2 linked regions of the Niveibacterium microcysteis genome follow. The protein of the gene in region 1 interacts with the protein of each later gene in a pairwise test. Links are inferred from orthologs where the notes say so. Each region holds a gene or a part of one and is shown on either strand. Other genes may lie near its edges.

Region 1 (12,295 bases):
AGCAGGTTGGGTGTGGTGCGGCGGCGCATCCTAGACCTTGATCGGCAGGGTCAGGTGAAACAGGGTGCCGCCTTCCGGGTTGGCTTCAAACCACAGCCGCCCGTGGTGCAGTTCGGCGATCGAGCGGCAGATGTTAAGCCCCATCCCCATGCCTTCCGCCTTCGTGGTGAACAGGGCTTCGAAGAGGCGTTCGCCGACTTCGGGCGCGATGCCGCTGCCGTGGTCCGCAACGGATACGCGCACCCAGCCTTCAACCAGCGCCGTACGCACGGTCAGCACCCGGCGGCCCGGCGGGGTGTCGCGCATCGCATCGAAGCCGTTGCGGATCAGGTTAACCAGAACCTGTTCGAGCATCACCGTATCGGCATGCACCGGCGGCAAGTCGGGCGACAACTCCGCGATCAGGCGCACGGCGCGGCGGCGCGCTTCCGATTGCACCAGCTCGAAGGCCTCCTTTACGGCGGCGTTGATCACGGCTGGGCGGAAGTTCGACTCGCGCTTGCGCACGAAGTCGTGCACCCGCCGGATGATCTGACCTGCGCGCGTGGCTTGCTGTGCGAGCTTTTCGATCGCCGCCTCGATCTCGCTCTGCGGCAGGCTGCCGGTGCGCAGTGCGTTGAGCGCGCCGGTGGCGTAGCTGGTGATCGCGGCCAGCGGCTGGTTCAGCTCGTGCGCCAGCGAAGAGGCCATTTCGCCCATCGTGACGAGGCGTGCATTCGATTGCAGCTTCTCCTGCTGCTGGCGGGTCAGCTCTTCGGCGCGACGCCGCTCGGTGATGTCGAGCACGGAGCCCATCCAGCCGGTGTGCTTGCCGTCGGCATCGATCAGCGGCGCTTCGTAGATCAGCACATCGAACTTCTCACCGTTCTTGCGCCGGAAGCGCAGTTCCACGCCTTGCGAGGGGGCGTCGCCCGCGAGAATGCTGTCATGCACCGCGCGGGTGCGGTCGAATTCATCGGGTAGCCAATACGGCATCGGCGGGGCCATGCCGACCAGTTCTTCCGCGCTCCAGCCAAACATGCGGCAGAACGCCGGGTTCACGTAGGTGATGCGGCCACTGAGGTCGCGCGCGCGCAGACCGGTCAGCAGCGAATCTTCCATCGCCTGTCGCACCGCCATTTCGCGCCGCAGCGCCTGCTCGGCAAGCTGCCGCCGTCGCATGTGCCGGCGCAACATCCAGAGGCTCCATACGGTCGCCGCGGCGAAAACGATCACCGCGCCGGCGAAGGCCAGCGGCACCAGGCGGGTGCCGCTTCGGTAGCCCTCAACCTTCAGTGCGAGCCCGTGCCCGGGCGGATCGAAGGGGACTTCGTAACTCAGCTCCCCGGCGAGCGGGGCGACTTGCGATTTGGCTGCGACGACGGCGCCGCGCTGATCCAGGATTGAAAGCCGGTAGCGTTCAGAGAACCACCACGGCACCTGCGTCGAGAGCATCTGCTGGAAGCTGTAGACCGCGACAACGTAGCCGACGAGGCTATGGCCATCGTGCCACGGGGTGGCGACGGCAAAACTCGGTTCGCTCGGTGGGCCGGGCAGGTAGGCGTAGCCGGCGCGGCCGAAGGCGCGCGACATGTCGGCCGCCTCCTGCACCAGCTCAGGGTCTTCGGGCCGCAATTCGGGTGGCCAGGCACCGCGTGCCGACAGCCGCGCATCCACCCACAGCACGCGCACCACGCCGCTGTCGCCACCGGTGAGCTGCCGCAGCCGCGCGATGGTCTGCTCGCCGGGCGTCTGCGATGCGAACAAGTCCGGCGCCAGTTGGCGCAGCACGCCTTCGTTACGCTCGAGCTGGAAGCGCAGGTTCTGCTCGATCCACAGCACGTCGGAGACGAGCGTGGCGCGCTGCTCGTCACGATCCTGCCGCAGCGTGAGCGCGACGAAGCCGGCGATGCCCGCCACCAGGGCGATCAAGGCCAGCGCGGGCAGGCGCCAATACCAATCGCTGGTGTGGTGGGAGGGGGCGGTCGGCATGCTCACACCGATACTCTAGCTGCGATGCCGCGAGCTGGGCGAAGCGTGCCGCGGCATCGCCTCAAGCCTCGCGTGCCGGCGGCTCGGCGAGCCGCCCCTGGTAGAGCGCGGCCACCATGTCGCTCTGCGTGACGATGCCGACGAGCCGGCGTTCGTCATCAACCACCGGGATGTGGCTGTGCCCGCCGCCCGAGAGCAAAGGCACAAGCGTGACGAGGTGCATCTCCGGATGTGCCGTTTGTACCGGGCTGCTCATCAGTTGGCCGACGACCTCTGGCTTGTCCGATGTCATGCTCGCGGTGCGGCGGATCAGCGCCTTGAGGCGTTTGTCGAAGCTCGGGTACACATCGAGATCGAGCTGCTTCATGAAATCCACTTGCGTGACGATGCCCGTGACGCGACGCGCCCGATCAACCACGGGCAGCGCCTTGATCCGATGCCGCCGCATCAAGGACCAGGCGTCCTGCAGTTCGGTGCCGAACTCGGCCGAGATCACGTTGCGCGTCATGATGTCGCCAATCGTGATTTCCCCCATGCGGCGCCGGTAAGCGTGCGCCTCGGCCTGCTGGAACATCGATTGCAGGTCGTCGCGGTCAATATCCAGCACCTGGTTGTACTCGCGCAGCACTGCGTCGAGATCCGCTGCGACGAAGCCCAGTCGCTCCGGTGGCGCGTCCGCGCCCTTCGTTGGCGGATGCCGATGCGGATACGGCCGGCCGGAGAGGTTGTTGAACGCGAGTGCCACGGCCAGCAGCGCGGCTGAGTTGAGCAGAACCGGGGCGAGCGCGAAGCCGAATCCCAGTGCATGGACTGCCGGGCCGCCCAGGACGGCGGTCAGCGCGACGGCGCCGCTGGGTGGATGCAGGCAACGCAGGGCGAACATTGCCCCGATCGCGATGGACACCGCGAAGGCGCCGGACATCAGCGGATCGTGAAAGACCTTCCAGCTTGAAACGCCGATCAGCGCGGCGACCAGATTGCCGCCAATGATCGACCAGGGTTGGGCAAGCGGGCTCGACGGCACGCCGAACAGCAGCACGGCGGACGCACCCATTGGCGCAATCAGCAGCGGCAGTTGGCTGGCCTTCCCCAGTACCGCGTGGGTAATCAGCCCGGTCAGCAGAATGCCCAGCAAGGCACCGGCGCAGGCGCGCAGCCGCTCGGTCGAGTTGGCGGTGACCGGTGCCGGGATCATGGCCCTGAGCGCTTGCAGGAATCGGTGGTTGCGGAATCGCATCGGTCTGGGCGTTGGGGGCGTTGGGGGCGCGGGAGGCGCATGGTAGCGCAGCGGCTGGCGGCGGTCCGTGAGTGCTTGGTTGTGGAACTCCACAATGGCCCGATGTGCCGCGTCGCCCTAAAACTCCATCATCCGCAGCTCGATCTGCGGTGCAGCGCCGACTAATCGTAATCGCCCGAGGAGACACCACCATGCAACGTCGAACACTTGCTGCATCCCTGCTGGTCGCGCTTGCAGCCTGGTCGCTGCCCGCGGCCGCGCAGCAGCAGATCGTGATCAAGTTCAGCCATGTCGTGGCACGCAACACGCCCAAGGGCGAGGCCGCCGAACGTTTTGCCCAGCTTGCCGCGGCCAAGACCGGTGGGCGGGTCAAGGTCGAGGTCTATCCCAACAGCCAGCTCTACAAGGACAAGGAAGAGATGGAGGCGTTGCAACTGGGTGCCGTCCAGATGCTCGCGCCGTCGCTGGCCAAGTTTGGGCCGCTGGGCGTCAAGGAATTCGAAGTCTTCGACCTGCCCTACCTCTTCGATAGCTACGACCAGCTCCATCGCGTAACCAACGGCCCGATCGGCAAGGATCTGCTCAAGCGCCTGGAGCCCAAGGGCATCGTCGGTCTGGCTTACTGGGACAACGGCTTCAAGGACTTTTCGGCGAACAAGCCGCTGAAGACACCGGCGGACTTCAAGGGTCTCAAGATGCGCATCCAGTCGTCCAAGGTGCTCGACTCGGAGATGCGGGCGCTCGGCGCCAATCCGCAGGTCATCGCGTTCTCCGAGGTCTATCAGGCGCTGCAGACCGGCGTCGTGGACGGCACCGAGAACCCGCCTTCCAACTTCTACACCCAGAAGATGCATGAGGTGCAGAAGTTCGTGACCCAAAGCGGCCACGGCTACCTCGGCTACGCGGTGATCGTGAACAAGAAGTTCTGGGAAGGTTTGCCGGCCGACATCCGCGCCCAGCTGGAGGACGCGATGGTGCAAGCCACGCGCTATGCCGACGCGGTGGCGCAGAAAGAGAACAACGATGCCATGGAGGCCGTGAAGAAATCCGGCAAGACGCAAGTCGTTGCGCTGTCGCCCGCAGAGAAGGCCGAACTGAAGAGGGTGCTGCTCGCGGTGCATAAGGAGCAGGAGTCGCGTGTCGGCGCCGAGCTGATCAAGGCGATCTACAAGGAGACCGGGTTCAACCCGGCCAAGCCCTAAACCCGTTTCGGGGTGGCGCGTGGCGGTTCGGGGGGACTGCCGCGCGCCCGCTGCCCGCCCGGCCGTATCTGGCCAATTCTTATCCGGAGACATCCAATGAAGATCCTCGATCACATCGAGGAATGGTTGATCGCGACCCTGATGGGCGCGGCCACGGTGATCATCTTTGTCGCCGTGCTGCATCGCTACCTGTCCGGCTTCGCCATTCCCGGCCTGCAGGACTGGCTGCTGTCGATCAACCTTTCCTGGGCACAGGAGCTGTGCATCATCATGTTCGTCTGGATGGCCAAGTTCGGCGCCGCCTATGGTGTGCGCACCGGCATCCATGTTGGCGTGGATGTGCTGATCAACCGACTCGATGATCGGAAGCGCGCGAAGTTCGTGCTCTTCGGTCTGTGCGCCGGTGCGTTCTTCACCGGCGTTGTTGCCACGCTGGGGGCGCGCTTCGTGTGGGAGAACGGTTTCCATCACGCGTTGTTCACCAAGCTGGGCATTCCCGGTGACACCTTTGAAGGGCCGACCACGCCAGACCTCGAGTGGCCGACCTGGATCGTCTACTCGGCGATCCCGCTTGGCTCTGGTCTGATGTGTTTCCGCTTTCTGCAGGTAGCGTGGGCCTTCGTGAAGACCGGCGAGTTGCCGCACCACGATCACGGTCACGTCGATGGGTTGGAGGACGAGCCCGACGAGAAGCTGCCGTCGGTGGGCGAAGCTTTTGCGGAAGGGGAGGACATCGCCCATGGCTACGGCGGCTCGCGCCGTTTCAAGGCGGCCCACCAACGCGACGACGAGGAGGGCAAGCAATGAGCGCGCTCATCATCTTCGGCCTGCTTCTTGCCTTGATGCTCACCGGCATGCCGATCTCGATCTCGCTCGGCCTGACGGTGCTGACCTTTCTCTTCACGATGACCACGGTGCCGATCGAATCGGTTGCACTGAAGCTCTTCACCGGCATCGAGAAGTTCGAAATCATGGCGATTCCGTTCTTCATCCTGGCCGGCAACTTCCTCACGCACGGTGGCGTCGCGCGGCGGATGATCAATTTCGCCACTTCGATGGTCGGCCACTGGCACGGCGGCCTTGGGCTTGCGGGCGTGATGGCCTGCGCGCTGTTCGCCGCGGTGTCCGGTTCGTCGCCGGCGACGGTCGTGGCGATCGGGTCGATCCTGCTGCCGGCCATGGTCAAGGCAGGCTTTCCGAAGCGCTTTGGCGCCGGTGTGATCACCACCTCGGGCGCGCTGGGCATCCTGATCCCGCCGTCCATCGTGATGGTGATGTACTCGGTCGCGACCAACACCTCGGTCGGCGCGCTGTTCATGGCGGGCGTGGTGCCGGGCCTGATGCTGGCGGGTTTCCTCGGCTTTACCACCTGGTACCGTGCGCGCAAGTTCGGCTACCCGCGGCAGGCCAAGGCAAGCTGGCCCGAGCGGTTCAAGGCGTTTCGCGAGTCGATGTGGGGGCTTTTCCTGATCATCGTCGTGATGGGCGGCATCTACACCGGCATCTTTACGCCGACCGAGGCGGCCGCGATGAGCGCGGTGTATGCCTTCATCGTCGCGGTCTTTGTTTACAAGGACATGCCGCTTGCCGGCGTGCGCAAGGTGCTGCTCGACTCGGCGAACATGAGCGCGATGCTGCTCTACATCATCACGAACGCGGTGCTGTTCTCCTTCATCATGACCAACGAGAACATTCCGCAGCAGCTCGCCGATTGGCTGTTGGCTCAAGGCCTTGGCCCGATTGCCTTCCTGCTCGCGGTGAATGTGCTGCTGCTGGTGGCCGGGAACGTGATGGAACCGTCATCGATCGTGCTGATCATGGCGCCGATCCTGTTTCCGGTGGCGGCCAAGCTGGGCATCCATCCGGTGCACTTCGGCATCCTGATCACCGTGAACATGGAGGTCGGCATGTGCCATCCACCGGTGGGGCTCAACATGTATGTGGCCTCGGGCATTACGAAGATGGGCATTACCGAGCTGACGGTGGCGGTTTGGCCCTGGCTGCTGACGATGCTGGCTTTCCTTGGTCTGGTGACCTATGTGCCGACGCTGTCGCTGTGGTTTCCGCGCATGCTGGGCATGCTCCAGTAGCCTGCTGCGGTTGAAGCAAAAACGGGCGCCAGTGGCGCCCGTTTTCTTTGCCGCTGCGGTGCGGGTTATTGCGCGAGCGGGATCGTCGCCGCCTGATCAAAGCGCAGCAATGCGTCGATCTTCGCTTCGATCTGCATGAAACGTGCTGCCTTGGCGGCCGGAATCACCTTCGACATCTTGTCGAAGTAGGTCACGCGGAGCTTGATCAGGTCGCGCTCGGCGCCGTTGATTTCGCCGATCAGACGCTTGGCGTTGGCGTTGGTGAGCTTCGCATCCACAGCGATGAAGTCGATCATCGCGAGCGTCAGCCGTTGGCGGATCGTCGTGCCTGCCTTCTCGTACTGGTCATAGAGCGGCCAGAATTTGTCTGCCTCAGCCGCCGTCAGCAGCATGTTGTCAGCGACCAGCTTCTTCTTGTCTGTGCGGATCTGATCGCGCAGCGCCTGGACTGCTGCCGGATCCGGCGCGGCCGGCGTGGCGGCCTCGGCAATCGGGGCGAGCAGGGCGGTGGAACAGATGAGGGCGGCTAGAAGGTGCTTCATCATGCGTCCTTTAGGCTGGGAAAACCGCGAGTTTAGGCGTTTGAGGTGCCGCCAGACTATCGAGCGTGCGCCAGAAAATGTGCCCAATTGACAGCCTCTGGCGCCGTTTCGTTTTGGCACAAGAAGGCTGAGGTCCAGCAAATTTTCCCTGATATAATCAAAAGTTAGCTTTTTTGCACCCAACAATCGTGGAGTTTGAACATGGCTATCGAACGCACCCTATCGATCATCAAACCGGACGCCGTCGCGAAGAACGTGATCGGCAAAATCTATCAGCGTTTTGAAGACGCGGGTCTGAAGATCGTTGCCGCCAAGCTGGTGCACCTGTCCGAGCAGGAAGCCGGTCAGTTCTACGCAGTGCACAAAGAGCGTCCCTTCTTCAAGGATCTGGTCAAGTTCATGACCTCCGGCCCGGTGATGATCCAGGCGCTGGAAGGCGAGAACGCGATCGCGAAGAACCGCGAGCTGATGGGTGCCACCGACCCGAAGAAGGCTGCGCCGGGCACGATCCGCGCCGACTTCGCCGAGTCGATCGACGCCAACGCCGTGCACGGTTCGGATGCCCCGGAAACCGCCGCCGTTGAAGTGGCGTTCTTCTTCCCGGGCATGAACGTCTACTCCCGCTAAGCGAGGCGTAGCGATCCAACGGATTCGCCGGCGGGAATTTGAACCCCCGCTGGCGGTCTGAACGGTCTCTGCCCCCGGAGACAAACATGACGACAGCACAAGAAAACCGCGTCAACCTGCTCGATTTCGATGCGCAGGCGATGACAGACTGGTTCGCCGCGCAGGGCGAGAAGCCGTTTCGCGCGCGCCAGGTGCTGCGCTGGATTCACCGCTTCGGGGAGACCGATTTCGAGGCGATGACCGATGTCGCCAAGAGCCTGCGCGCCAAGCTGCAGGAATCGGCCTGCATCGTGCCGCCCAATCCGATCCGCGACAGCATCTCCACCGATGGCACGCGCAAGTGGTTGTTCGATGTGGGCAACGCCAACGCGGTCGAGAGCGTGTTCATTCCGGAAACGACGCGGGGCACGCTGTGCATTTCCTCGCAGGCCGGCTGCGCGCTGGACTGCTCCTTCTGTTCGACCGGCAAGCAGGGCTTCAACCGCAACCTGACGGCCGCCGAGATCATCGGTCAGCTGTGGATGGCGAACCGCCTGCTGGGTGCGGACCCGGACGGCGAACGCATCATCAGCAACGTCGTGATGATGGGTATGGGCGAGCCGCTGGCGAACTTCGACAACGTGGTGTCGGCGCTGAACCTGATGCTCGACGATCACGCCTACGGCCTTTCGCGCCGTCGCGTGACGGTGTCGACTTCGGGCATCGTGCCGGCGATGGATCGCCTCCGCGACGCCTGCCCGGTGGCGCTTGCCGTGTCGCTGCACGCGCCCAACGACGCGCTGCGCGACGTGCTCGTGCCGATCAACAAGAAGTACCCCCTGGTGGAACTGATGGCGGCTTGCCGGCGCTATCTCGAGCGCGCGCCGCGTGACTTCATCACCTTCGAATACGTCATGCTCGACGGGGTCAATGACCAGGACGAGCATGCCCGGCAGCTCATCGCACTCACGCGCGATGTGCCGTGCAAATTCAATCTGATTCCGTTCAATCCGTTCCCGAATTCGGGCTACGAACGCTCACCGGCACCCCGGATCAAGCGTTTTGCCCAGATTCTGATCGATGCCGGAATCGTGACGACCACCCGCAAGACCCGCGGCGACGACGTCGATGCCGCCTGCGGTCAGCTCGCCGGGCAGGTTATCGATAAAACGCGCCGCACTACGCGGCGCACCATTTCGCTTACGGAGGTCAGATCTTGATCGTGGCTCGTTCGCTCATGCTTGTGCTCGCGACTGCGGCGGCAGTATCCGCCTGCAGTACCCCTTCGTCGCAAGGCGGAGCCGGCGTTGCTGACCGACCCTCGACCGATCAGCCGGTCACCACCGAGGCGCGAAAACGCTCGCGGGCCCACGTCGAGTTGGGCAATGAGTATGTCAAGGCCGGCCGCCTTGGCGTTGCGATGGAGGAGGCGCGGATTGCGGTCCAGGAGGACCCGAGCTACGCCGCTGCGCATCATCTGCAGGCGCTGGTGCATATGTACCTGGATGAGCAGAAAGCCGCGCAGTCGGAGTTTGAGCGCGCCCTGTCGCTGGCGCCCGGTGATCCCGAAATCAACAACAGCTTCGGCTGGTTCCTGTGCAACGGTGGACAGGAGCAGCGCGGTCTTGAGTTGCTCGCGAAGGCAGCCCAGAACCCGTACTACGAAACCCCGACCCGCCCGTACACCAATTCGGGCCTGTGTTACCTGAAGCTCAAGAACGAGGATGCGGCCCGCGGGCAGTTCGCTCGCGCCTTGGCGCTCGACCCGAATAACGCAACCGCGCTCTTCAACCTTGCGAACATCGCATACCGCAAAGGCGAGATGCAGAAGGCGCGCGACCTTGTGGCCGACCTGAACCGTGTAGGCGAACCAACCGCGGCCTCAGTCTGGCTGGGTTTGCGTGTTGAGCGGAAGCTGGGCAACCGGGAGGCCGAAGCCGCTTACACCGCGCAGCTGCGCCGCCGCTTCACCAGTTCGCAGGAATATCAGGACTATTTGCAGGAGCGCTTTGATTGAGCGCTACGTCAATGGAATCACACAGCTACGCGAATGCCCCCGGCGTTGCTGCGTCGGGCGTTGCCCTGAAGCAGGCACGTGAGGCTCGCAATCTTGGTATCGCCGAAGTCGCTTCCACGCTGAAGCTGACCCCTCGCCAGATCGAAGCGATCGAGAGCGAGGCTTTCGATCAGTTGCCGGGCAGTGCCTTTGCACGCGGCTTTGTCCGCAACTACGCGCGTTATCTCGGTCTGGATCCTGCACCGCTGCTTGAACGCATGGAGCAGCCCGCACGTGGCGAGGATCTGAAGCTCGCGCCTGAATCGAATGCCGAAGGCTCCGTGCCGCGCCGCCCGTCGGGCTATCGGTCGGCGTCCCCGTTGCCAGCCGTCATGGTGGTAGGCGCGATTGTCGCGCTGGGGCTGGTGTGGTCGAGCTTCAATTGGTTTGGCCGTGGTGCCACTCCGGGTGTTGAGCGTGGGGTGAGTCAGTCTGCGGCCGTTGCGGCGTCCGAGCCGATCTTCCCGCCGCACACCGAAGAGACGGCCGTTGTGACCGCGCAGGTCGAGCCTGCCGCGAGCGCGTCCGAGCCGGTTGTTGCTCAATCGCTGCCGGCTACCGCCTCGGCGGCGCAATCGTCACCCGTTGCCGCAGTCAAACCTGCCGCTCCGCAATCGGCGCCTACGCCACTCGCGCAGCAGTCGGCGCCGGTTGGTGCAGCGCAGGGCGGTTTGAATTTTTCGTTCGCGCAGGACGCATGGGTCGAGGTGCGTGATGCCTCCGGCAGCGTGGTGTTCTCGCGCCTTAGCAAAGCCGGTTCGACACAGACGGTGCAGGGCACGGCACCGTTTGCGCTGGTGATTGGCAACGCGCCGAACGTCAAAGTCGAATACAACGGCCGCCCGGTCGATCTCGCGCCCTACACCAAGGTGAGTGTGGCGCGCCTTTCCGTGAAGTGATGCTGATGCCTGTTCTCGATCCATTCGGCGGAAAGCCGGCCGCTCGCCACCGTACCCGTGAAGTTCGCATCGGGCGTGTCCGCGTTGGGTCGGATGCGCCGATCGTCGTGCAGTCGATGACCAACACCGACACGGCAGACCACATCGCGACGGCAATCCAGATCGCGCAACTCGCGCGGGCTGGCTCCGAGATCGTGCGCATCACGGTGAATAACGAAGAGTCGGCGGCGGCAGTGCCGAAGATTCGCGAGCAGCTGCTGAAGATGAACGTGGATGTGCCGCTGGTCGGTGACTTCCACTACAACGGCCATCGCCTGCTGACGGCCTACCCCGAGTGCGCGGAGGTGCTGGACAAGTACCGCATCAATCCGGGCAACGTCGGCTCCGGCCAGAAGCGCGATCCGCAGTTTGCGGCGATCATCGAGCTGGCCTGCAAGTATGACAAGCCGGTCCGCATCGGCGTGAACTGGGGCAGTCTCGACCAGTCGGTGCTCGCGCGCATCATGGACGAGAACGCCAGCCGTGCCGAACCGATGGATGCGCAGGCGGTGATGCGCGAGGCGCTCGTCACCTCGGCGCTGGAGTCCGCAGCCAAGGCTGAAGAGTTTGGCATGGCCGGCAACCGAATCATCCTGTCCGCCAAGGTGTCGAGCGTGCAGGATTTGATCGCCGTCTACCGCATGCTGGCTGCGCGCTGCGACTATCCGCTGCACCTTGGTCTGACCGAAGCCGGCATGGGCAGCAAGGGCATCGTGGCCTCCACCGCGGCGCTGGGTGTGCTGCTACAGGAAGGTATCGGCGACACGATTCGTGTCTCGCTGACGCCGGAACCGGGCGGCGCCCGGACGCAGGAAGTGATCGTTGCGCAAGAAATCCTGCAGAGCATGGGCTTGCGTGCCTTCACCCCGATGGTGACGGCGTGCCCCGGCTGCGGGCGCACGACCAGCACCTTCTTCCAGGAACTCGCGCAGTCGGTGCAGGGCTACGTGCGCGACAAGATGCCGGAATGGAAGACCCAGTACGACGGCGTCGAGAACCTCACGCTTGCAGTGATGGGGTGTGTCGTCAATGGGCCCGGTGAGAGCAAGCACGCGAACATCGGGATCTCGCTGCCCGGTACCGGTGAAACCCCGGCGGCGCCGGTCTTCGAGGATGGGGAAAAGACCGTGACCCTGCGCGGTGACAACATCGCCCAGGAGTTCATCGGGCTGATCGACGCCTACGTAGCGCGCAAATACACAAGAAAGACCGTCTGAGCGTTCCGACGCCGACGAGACATTGAACAGGTAGCTGATGGCACAGAAACTGATTCAGGGCGTGCGTGGCATGCACGACATCCTGCCCGACGACGCCGAACGCTGGGAGCTGTTCGAGGAGATCGTGCGCGGCTGGCTGCGTAGCTATGGCTATCGCCCGATCCGCACGCCGATTCTTGAATTCACACCGCTCTTCGTGCGTGGCGTCGGTGAGCACACCGACATCGTTGAGAAGGAGATGTACGCCTTCGAAGATCGCCTGAACGGCGATCCGCTGGTACTGCGTCCCGAGGGCACAGCACCGTGCGTGCGTGCCGTGCTTGAGCACAACCTGATCAATTCGTCAGGTCCGCAGCGGCTCTATTACAACGGCCCGATGTTCCGCCACGAGCGGCCGCAGAAGGGGCGCCAGCGCCAGTTCCACCAGTTTGGTGTG
Region 2 (5,137 bases), 250 kb from region 1 along the record:
GAGCAGCCGTAAGATCAGCACGCCTCAGGCCGCGGCGTGGAGTTCAAAGGCGCGCGAAAGCGAAGCCGGTACATCTTCATCGCGGTCGAAACTCACGATATCCCAGGCAGTCTTGTCTTCGAGCAACGCGCGCAGAACCTGGTTGTTGAGCGCATGGCCGGACTTGTGTGCCGAGTAGGCCGCCAACAAGGGATGGCCCGCGAGGTAGAGATCGCCGATGGCGTCCAGCACCTTGTGCTTGACGAACTCGTCGCCGTAACGCAATCCATCGGCATTCAGGACGCGGTACTCGTCCATCACGATCGCGTTGTCGAGGCTGCCGCCACGAGCGAGGCCCGCGTCGCGCATGTACTCCACCTCGTGCATGAAGCCGAAGGTGCGGGCACGCGAAATCTCCCGCACGTATGAATGCTCCGCAAAATCGACCGAGACCTCGGTGCCGGTTCGATCGATTGCGGGGTGATTGAACTGGATCGAGAACGCAAGGCGAAAGCCTTCATGCGGATCGAGGCGAACCCATTTATCCCCCTCCCTCACCTCAACCGGTTTCAGTACGCGAAGGAACCGCTTCGGAGCACCCTGCTCTTCGATGCCGGCGGACTGGATCAGGAATACAAACGGCGCAGCCGACCCATCCAGGATCGGAATTTCCGGGCCATCTACATCGACATAGGCATTATCGACACCCAAGCCAGCCAACGCGGACATCAAGTGTTCGACAGTACCGATCTTGGCCTCGCCCTGCTGCAAGCCGGAACACAGGCGCGTATCGACGACCGAGTAGGGCGAAGCAGGCAAATCGACCGGCGGATCGAGATCGACCCGGCGAAAGACGATGCCGGTATCCGGTGCTGCCGGGCGCAGGCTGAGCGTTACCTTGATGCCGCTGTGCAGCCCGACACCGGTGGCGGTGACGATGGTCTTCAGCGTGCGTTGTCCGAGCATAGACGGGCTCCGGCAAGAGATTGATCGGAAACGATTTTATCACGCGGGCCGCAGGCGACGATTGACACCCGCTATCGTCAGCATAGGCCACCGATATCCAGAAACGAAAACGCCCCGCCGAGGCGGGGCGTCCGATTCATCATCTGCCGATCAATCCGCTTGCTTGCGCAGAAAGGCCGGAATGTCCAGCGTACCGAAGCCATTGGCGCTCATCGCCTCAACGGTCGAACGGCGGTGCTGGCGACGGATGACCGCCGGCTGTTCCAGATCGGCATAGTTCACTTCGATCCCGACGTTGTCGGTGCCGGTGCGAATCACGTGCATCGGCGGCTTCTGCGCGGCAGCCTTCGCAACGCCAAGACCCGTTGCGACAACGGTCACGCGAATGCGATCTTCCATCGCTTCGTCGAACACGGTGCCGTAGATCACGAATGCGTCGGCATGCGCAAAGGCGCGCACGGTATTCACCGCTTCACGGACTTCGCTCATCTTCAGCGAACGGCTCGCCGAGATGTTGATCAGCACGCCACGCGCGCCCGAGAGTTCAACACCTTCAAGCAGCGGGCAGCAAGCAGCCTGTTCAGCCGCGATGCGGGCGCGATCGATGCCGGCAGCTTCAGCCGAACCCATCATCGCGCGGCCCATTTCGGCCATCACGGTGCGGACGTCCTGGAAGTCGACGTTGACCAGGCCCGGAATGTTGATGATTTCAGCGATGCCGCCGACCGCGTTGCGCAGCACGTTGTCGGCGGAACGGAAGCACTCTTCAACGCTGGCGTCGTCGCCATGCACTTCCATCAGCTTGTCATTCAGCACCACGATCAGGGAGTCGACGTGCTTGGCGAGTTCTTCGATGCCGCTGTCCGCGACACGATTGCGGTTCTCGAAGTCGAACGGCTTGGTCACCACGGCGACCGTCAGCACGCCCATCTCGCGAGCGACTTCTGCGACAACGGGCGCGGCCCCAGTACCGGTGCCACCGCCCATGCCGGCGGTAATGAAGGCCATGTGCGCGCCGGTCAGCGCGTCAGCGATCCGGTCGCGCGCATCCAGCGCCGCTGTACGGCCAGCTTCGGGCTTCGCGCCCGCGCCGAGGCCGGAATCGCCGAGCTGAATCTTGGTGGCAGCGCTGCTGCGCTTGAGAGCCTGGGCGTCGGTATTGGCACACACGAACTCAACCCCTTTGACCCCTTCGCGGATCATGTGGTCGATGGCGTTACCACCCGCACCGCCAATCCCGATCACTTTGATGACGGTTCCGACGGCTTCTTTTTCCCTGATCTCGAACATCTGCCTAGCCTCCTGATTCAGCCCTGGCGCAGGTGGTTTACCCCGCTGTCGGGGAATTTAACAACCACCTAAATATAGTACGCCAATGAAAGTTTACAACTAAATATCGGCGCCATGCCACATGCAATTGCTGCGCCGTGAAATACTTTGGCTCGCGTGCTTAGAAATTGCGCGCAAACCACGCCATAACTCGTTGAAATGACTGCTTCACACTACGTGTTTCGTGCGCGTGCAGCCCCCTGCGCCGTTGCGCTGCCGCCTCGAAAAGCAGGCCCATTGCGGTCGCATACTGCGGGTGGCAAACCATGTCGGCGAGACTGCCCTGGTAATGCGGAATGCCGATGCGCACCGGGGTATGGAAGATCTCCTCGCCCAGTTCCACAACGCCGGCCAGCACCGCCGAGCCGCCCGTCAGCACGAGGCCGGAGGACAGCAGTTCCTCGTAGCCACTGCGACGCAGTTCGGCCTGCACCAGCTCGAACAACTCGGAGACGCGCGGCTCGATCACATCGGCCAAGGCCTGACGCGAGAGCTTGCGCGCAGCGCGCTCGCCAACGCTCGGCACATCAATCATCGCTTCCGGATCAACCAAGGCCGGCATCGCAACGCCGTAGCGGATCTTGATCTCCTCGGCCTCGGCCGTCGGCGTACGCAGCGCCATGGCAATGTCATTGGTAACCTGATCGCCTGCAACTGGGATCACCGCCGTGTGGCGGATCGCGCCTTGCGTGAAGACGGCGATGTCAGTCGTACCGCCGCCGATGTCGACGAGACACACGCCGAGCTCTTTCTCGTCCTCGGTCAGGGTCGCGAAGCTCGATGCGAGCGGCTGCAACACAAGGTCGTTGACCTCGAGGCCGCAGCGGCGCACGCACTTGACGAGGTTTTGCGCCGCGGACACCGCGCCGGTGACGATGTGCACCTTCACTTCGAGGCGCACGCCGCTCATGCCGATCGGTTCGCGCACGCCGTCCTGCCCGTCGATGATGAATTCCTGCGTCAGGATGTGCAGGATCTGCTGGTCCGCCGGGAGCGGCATCGCCTTGGCCGTTTCAATCACACGCTCAACGTCGAGCGGCGTGACCTCGCGATCCTTGATCGGTGTCATGCCGTTCGAGTTGAAGCTGCGGATGTGGCTGCCTGCAATGCCGGTGTAGACATCGCGGATCTTGCAGTTGGCCATCATCTCGACCTCCTGCACGACCTTTGAGATCGCCTCGACGGTGGCTTCGATGTTGACCACGACGCCCTTGCGCAGGCCGCTGGATGGCTGCGACGCGGCGCCGACCACTTCGAAGCGGCCGTCCGGCTTCATCTCGGCGACCAGCGCGGTGATCTTCGAGGTGCCGATGTCGAGGCCGACAATCAGATCCTTGTATTCCTTGCTCATTGTTTTGCCTTGTTGCTGGGGGCCACGGCGACCTGCACCGCAAATCCGGTCGGGTAGCGCAAGTCCGCCACCGTCGCGGGCGCCTGCAGGCGAGTGCGCGCCTGCGGCCAAACTGATACGAACCGCGCCAGGCGTTCGCCAAGCGGGGTGTTAGGCTGATCACGTCCAAGCTCGATCACGAGCCCGTCTTCGAGGCGGATCTGCCAGGCCTGCCGCTGCGAGTAGTTCAGGGCGGCCGGCACGGCGCTGATCGATGCAAGCTGAGACGCGAAGTCGCGATAGCGCTCAAGCACCTGCGACGCGCTCCCCTCGGGTCCGGAGAAGACCGGCAGGTGCGCATTCGTCGCTGCGATGAAGACCTCGCCTTGCTGATTCACCAGGCGCGTATCGCCGTTGTCACCGGCGCGCCAGTAGGCCGCGGCAACATGTTCCTCGAGCTTCACCTCAAGTGTTGCCGGCCACACGCGCCGCACTTCTGCGCGACGCACCCATGGCAGCTTTTCGAACGCGGCACGCGCGTCGTCGAGACTGACACTGAAGAAATTGCCTTTCAGGCCGGAACGAGCCGCGAACTCAAGCTGCGCAGAGGTCACCTGCGACAGCGGTGAAACCACCACGACTTCACGGAAACCGAAGAGAGGCATGGCGAGCGCGGCGCGCATCGCGGCATAGCCGAGCGCGACCGAGGCGAAGAGCAGCAGCGCGTCCGCGATGCCGTTCATCCACTCCGGTCGATGCCAGAGTCCGCGCGGCTCAACAGTGGCGCGCGCGGGGCGCGCCGTCGAGGCGTTGCGGCCAAAGGCGGGTTGGTGCTCAGCCAAGTGCAGCCCCCTTGAGGATTTCGACGCACAAATCTTCGAATGCGATACCCGCAGCGCGCGCGGCCATCGGCACCAGCGAGTGCGAGGTCATGCCCGGGGCGGTGTTCATTTCGAGCAGATAGGCACGGCCGTCGGCGGTGAGCATCAGGTCTGCACGTCCCCAGCCCCGGCAACCCAGCACGGCGGACGCGCGCATCACGATCGCCTGCAGTTCGGCCTCGCGCTCGGCGGGCAAGCCGCACGGGCAGTGGTACTGCACGACATCGGTGAAGTACTTGTTCTGGTAGTCGTACTTGCCATCGGGCGCGGCGATACGTACCAGGGGCAAGGGTTTGTCACCCAGGAAGGGCGCCGTCAGTTCCTGACCTTCGATGAACTCTTCGGCAATGACGAGTGAATCGAAGCGCGCTGCGAGCGCCCAGGCTTCCTTCAACTGCGCCACCTCGGTGACCTTCGTCGCACCCATGCTGGAGCCTTCATGCACCGGCTTGACGAAGATCGGCAGGCCGAGGTCACGTGCCACATCGTCCCAGTCGGTTTCCGCATCGAGCAGGCGGAAGCGCGGCGTCGGCAGGCCTGCTGCCAGCCACACCAGCTTGGTGCGCCACTTGTCCATCGAGATCGCGGAAGCCATCACGCCACTGCCGGTGTAGGGAATCCGCAACGTTTCCAACACGCCCTGCAGGGTACC

Evidence for each region.
Region 2: the proteins of rlmN (region 1) and ftsZ interact in binary tests that used the Escherichia coli proteins (3 or more experiments, as listed by UniProt). The link is inferred for Niveibacterium microcysteis from one-to-one orthologs.

Annotation. Positions count from the first base shown.
Region 1 is NZ_CP071060.1:3,432,769-3,445,063, reverse strand. Bases 6,854-9,811 are described here. They hold rlmN (dual-specificity RNA methyltransferase RlmN), read left to right. Parts: upstream 6,854-7,755; coding sequence 7,756-8,868; downstream 8,869-9,811. Other genes in these bases: JY500_RS15600 (RodZ domain-containing protein), read left to right, coding at 9,662-9,811; pilW (type IV pilus biogenesis/stability protein PilW), read left to right, coding at 8,871-9,665; ndk (nucleoside-diphosphate kinase), read left to right, coding at 7,244-7,669; JY500_RS15620 (hypothetical protein), read right to left, coding at 6,854-7,042. Also shown: JY500_RS15645 (sensor histidine kinase), read right to left, coding at 31-1,971; JY500_RS15640 (HPP family protein), read right to left, coding at 2,033-3,166; JY500_RS15635 (TRAP transporter substrate-binding protein), read left to right, coding at 3,400-4,410; JY500_RS15630 (TRAP transporter small permease), read left to right, coding at 4,507-5,217; JY500_RS15625 (TRAP transporter large permease), read left to right, coding at 5,214-6,500; more of JY500_RS15620, read right to left, coding at 6,566-6,853; more of JY500_RS15600, read left to right, coding at 9,812-10,603; ispG (flavodoxin-dependent (E)-4-hydroxy-3-methylbut-2-enyl-diphosphate synthase), read left to right, coding at 10,609-11,859; hisS (histidine--tRNA ligase), read left to right, coding at 11,897-12,295.
Region 2 is NZ_CP071060.1:3,683,668-3,688,804, forward strand. Bases 166-3,090 are described here. They hold ftsZ (cell division protein FtsZ), read right to left. Parts: upstream 2,236-3,090; coding sequence 1,096-2,235; downstream 166-1,095. Other genes in these bases: lpxC (UDP-3-O-acyl-N-acetylglucosamine deacetylase), read right to left, coding at 166-945; ftsA (cell division protein FtsA), read right to left, coding at 2,396-3,090. Also shown: JY500_RS16680 (hypothetical protein), read right to left, coding at 1-21; more of lpxC, read right to left, coding at 25-165; more of ftsA, read right to left, coding at 3,091-3,625; JY500_RS16700 (cell division protein FtsQ/DivIB), read right to left, coding at 3,622-4,347; JY500_RS16705 (D-alanine--D-alanine ligase), read right to left, coding at 4,439-5,137. UniProt on the Escherichia coli protein: Essential cell division protein that forms a contractile ring structure (Z ring) at the future cell division site. The regulation of the ring assembly controls the timing and the location of cell division.